One region of the Exiguobacterium oxidotolerans JCM 12280 genome, then DNA from elsewhere that is predicted to be linked to it. Evidence: predicted binding sites of a transcription regulator. Region 1 holds the regulator's gene; the other holds the start of a gene.
The links. The regulator Rex, encoded in region 1, represses fermentation and respiration genes when NADH is low (regulators of the CRP and FNR family bind a similar motif). The targets are predictions, from matches to a motif close to TTGTGAAATATTTCACAA.
Positions count from the first base shown of each region.

Region 2: a site for Rex is predicted at 1,158-1,175, ahead of cydD (thiol reductant ABC exporter subunit CydD). Genes of this name have one in related genera too.

Region 1 covers NZ_JNIS01000001.1:1,294,867-1,297,073, forward strand. Annotated here, with positions in the region: gene tatC (twin-arginine translocase subunit TatC) at 1-200, opposite strand, end outside; gene P403_RS0106535 (twin-arginine translocase TatA/TatE family subunit) at 208-414, opposite strand; gene P403_RS0106540 (redox-sensing transcriptional repressor Rex) at 414-1,073, opposite strand; gene P403_RS0106545 (ABC-F family ATP-binding cassette domain-containing protein) at 1,242-2,207, shown strand, end outside.
Region 2 covers NZ_JNIS01000001.1:1,758,930-1,761,136, reverse strand. Annotated here, with positions in the region: gene cydD (thiol reductant ABC exporter subunit CydD) at 1-1,122, opposite strand, end outside; gene P403_RS0109050 (Rrf2 family transcriptional regulator) at 1,334-1,816, shown strand; gene P403_RS0109045 (nuclear transport factor 2 family protein) at 1,830-2,207, shown strand, end outside.

The sequences.
Region 1 (2,207 bases):
AGCATCAAGGGGTCGGCCACATTAAAGGCATTCAGTCCGATGCCGAGCTCTTTCAGGTCCGACTGCAAAAAACGCACGAGCGGCCGGACGAGCGGAAAGGCCGCAGCGAACAAGACAACGACGATGATGAGTGACCAGACGATCCGCTTGCGCAACTCGTCTAGATGCGATGTCACACTCTGTTCTTGATCAATCGCCATAATTTAATCACTTCTCTTTCGATTCATCCTTGTTGTCTTTATCATCGTCCATGATGCCGTGTGTCGCACTCTTGAACTCTTTTAACGTCTGACCGGCAGCACGACCGAGCTCCGGCAATTTTTTCGGTCCGAAGATGATCAACGCGACGGCGCCGATCAAGGCGATGCTTCCTGCTCCCATAAATCCGACGGTTAACGGAATAAGGTTTTCCATTATGATTTCACTCCTTCAGCTGATTGCGAATAATGCTTCATGAAATAAACTAGTGACTGCAACTCGATCGACAAATCGATGTGATGGACCCGAACGTGGGCCGGTACGTTCAACCGCGCCGGTGTAAAGTTTAGGATTCCGGTCACACCATACTCAACTAACTCATCCGCTACTGACTGCGCGAACTGGGATGGGACCGTCAAGATGGCGACATCAACCTTGTTCGCTTCGATTTGCTCTTTCATGTCAGAGACATGATAGATAGGAACGTCTTGCGTCGTTGTTCCGACCTTATTTTCGTCCGCATCAAACGCAATGACTATCCGAGTACTATTATTCTTTAAAAAGTTATAATTTGCAAACGCCGTTCCGAGATGCCCGACCCCGACAAGTGCCACATTCGTGACTTCATCCTGGTTGAGTGTCTTTCGGAAAAACGTCAATAGATGTTGTACGTTGTAACCGTATCCTTTTTTCCCTAACGCCCCAAAGTAGGAAAAATCACGGCGGATCGTCGCTGAGTCGACTTTGACCGCTTCACTGAGCTCTGCTGAAGAGACGCGCAGCTTGCCTGAGTTATAAAGACTCTGAATGAAACGATAATATAACGGCAGTCGTTTCGCCGTCGCTTGTGGTATTTTTGTGTCTGGCCCATTCATACTGCAGTTCCCCCTTCGGCCACGTTCTGACGTGGCACCCAAATCAATGCAAAGAATTCTATTCTCTTTGATTGTAAACCACTTCACATAGACTAACAAATAATATATTCCACGGGACTCCTGCGTTTTTTTCATGATAGACTAAAGGGTGGAAGGATGGATGTTTTTATGATTCTCTTACAAGTGAACCAACTATCAAAATCATTCGGTGTTGAGCCGATTTTAGACAATATTAAACTCGAAGTGCAGGAGCGGGACCGGATTGCGCTCGTCGGACGAAATGGTGCCGGAAAATCGACACTTTTAAAAATCATCGCTGGAGAGCTTAGTCATGACTCTGGTGAGATCATGAAGAGTAAGGAAGTGAAAATCGGTTACCTCGCCCAGGACAGTGGTCTTGAGTCGAATGAAACGATCTGGAACGAGATGTTGACCGTGTTCGAGCACCTGCAAGAGCAGGAACGTTCGCTCCGTCGGATGGAGATCGAGATGGGGATGGACCATATCTTAAATGATGCTGTTGCTTACGACCGTCTGTTAAAAACATACGATCAGGCCCAACATGACTTCTCGGACGCCGGTGGTTACCAGTTCGAAGCCAATATCCGCTCCGTCCTGCACGGGATGCGTTTTTATCCGGACGATTATTCACGCCGGATCCAGACGCTATCCGGTGGACAACGGACGCGACTCGCACTGGCGAAGATGTTGCTTCAGGCACCTGAGCTGTTAATCCTTGACGAGCCGACGAACCACCTCGACATCGATACACTCTCTTGGCTCGAAAGTTACCTGGCCGGTTACCGTGGAGCGGTCTTGATCGTCTCCCATGACCGTTACTTCCTCGACCAGGTCGTCAACGTCGTTTATGAATTGTCACGGAACGTCTGTCGGAAGTTTACCGGCAACTACACAAAATACTTGGAACAAAAAGCAGCACTCTACGAACAAGAGATGAAGCAGTTCGAACAGCAACAGGAAGACATCGCGAAGATGCAAGACTTTATCCAGCGTAACATCGCACGGGCGACGACGACGAAACGCGCACAAAGCGTCCGCAAACGTCTTGAAAAAGTCGACCGGATCGATCGTCCGGATGGGGATGAACGCAGCACCGTCCTGTCGTTCCCAATT
Region 2 (2,207 bases), 460 kb from region 1:
CGATTTCCCGGCACCACTTCGTCCAATCAAGGCGATCTTTTGATACGGTTCAATCCGGAGCGTGACGTCGGTCAGTGCAAACCGCTCATCCTGATACGTAAAGTCCACGTCTTTGAATTCAATCCGCGGTGGGGTCGCGGTCGGTAAATCAACCGACCCGAACGTTACACCCCGGTCATCTTGTGTCAGTTCAGACGCAATCTGTTTCGCCGCCGCAACACTTCCCCGTCCGGTATGGAATGCTGCCCCCATCTCTTTTAGCGCCAAATAATACTCCGGTGCAAGCACGAGCATCAAGAAGGCCGGAACAAAGGTGATGCTTTGGAAGAGAATCAACCGCAAGCTGACTTCAAGCGCAATCATCCCCATGCTGAGCATCGAGATGAACTCAAGCATCAACGACGACAAGAAGGCGAGCTTCAGCACGGTCAAGGTCGCATCGCGGAAGTCGAGACTGCTCCGTTCGATGACGTCCTGCTGTGCTTTCGCGCGACCAAACAACTTCAACGTCGTGATGCCTTGCAGCGTATCGAGAAAGGTCCCCGAGAACGCCGTCATCTTCTCGAGCTGTGTATCGGCACGTTTTTGCGTCATAATCCCGATGACGATGTAGAACAAGGGAATGAACGGTGCCGTGATCATCATGACGAGACCCGTAATCCAGTCATAACTGAATGCTGCGATCAGCACCATCAAGGGAACGATCGATGTCTGGATGACTTTCGGCAAGTATTGGCTGTAATAGCTGTCCATCTCATCGACCGCGTCAAGCAACACACTGACCTTTTGTCCCGACTGTCCTTGCGACATCACTTCGACGGAACTCGTCGTATACTTCGCGACGAGCGCCTGGCGAATGTCTTGTTTGACACGCGCCGCGAGAACCGTCCCGAGCCGCCCGTTCCAGTAGGTGACAGCGACCCGCAACATCAGCATGAGCAGTAAGACACCAAGTAGCGGAACGATGGCCGCAAAGGCGTCCCCTTGGAGAAAAATGCGGTCGACGATGATGACGATCAAGTACGATTGACCGATGACCGCAATCCCCATCAGGACAGCCGCCAGTACCAATTGCAGCATGATCGTACGTGGAATCGAGATGATTCCTTTAAGTGGATTCATATAAAAACGCCCTTTCACAAATTGTGAACGACTTTTAGTGAATATTTTCACATATCGTACATTCAGTATACCGAATCCATCGTGTAGTTGCCATGAGAATGCCGCTCCAAAGGTGTGACGGTTTTGTGAGAAGCGTTTTACTCGACAAAACTGTTAACACCCATTATTATAGACAATAGTTATCCGCGTTATACAGAAAGGACGAATTACCATGCAAATGAAAACCGGAGTCGAACAATCCGTCTACGCGATGCTGTTACTGACCTTTTTGCCGGAAAAAGGACTTTTACCCGGTGAGTTCATCAGTCAGCAGCTCGGTGCTTCACCGACGTACTTTCAAAAACTATTACGTAAACTCGTCAGTGCCGACCTTCTCCTATCTGTCCCGGGGGTCAAAGGCGGTTTCCGTTTGAATCAACCTTCCGACCAGATTCGCATTTTTGACGTCTACGAAGCCATCGAAGGAAAACAATCTCTTTATGCTTCAAGTGGTGTCTTTGAGGACTTGATGGGCATCAAAGAACAGAACGTCCGCCTCTTATCGGACTTGATGACGGAAGCGGAAGACGCTTGGCAATCGACCTTAAAACGTGAAACGATCGGGTCGCTCCGACAGGAAATCGACCGGAACTGCCCCCCTGACCACTTAACGACATTAAAAACCTTGATTGAACAACAAATGATTCGCAACTAAAGGAGACTTACTCATGACTACACTGGACCGCTACTTTGACTTATTTGACGCTTCCCGGACCGACGAACAGGCTTTTAGTGACCTCGTTTCCCTCTTTTCGGACGACATCACGTTCGTGCTGAACGGACAGGAACAACACGGCATCGACGCTTGGAAAAACTTCGTCCGGATGGTCTTCACTGCCAACCAGGACATCAAACACATGTATGAAGCCTGGCTGCCGTCAGCAGATGGCGATACATTCGAGACACGCTGGGCCGTCTGCGGCAAGCGGGCTGACGGAACGGTCTTCACGCAGGACGGGACGGATATCGCCCGCCTTGATGCGGACGGAAAAATCGTCTATCTTGCGAATGTGCCGGATGATGCGAAGATGTTCAACAATTACAAC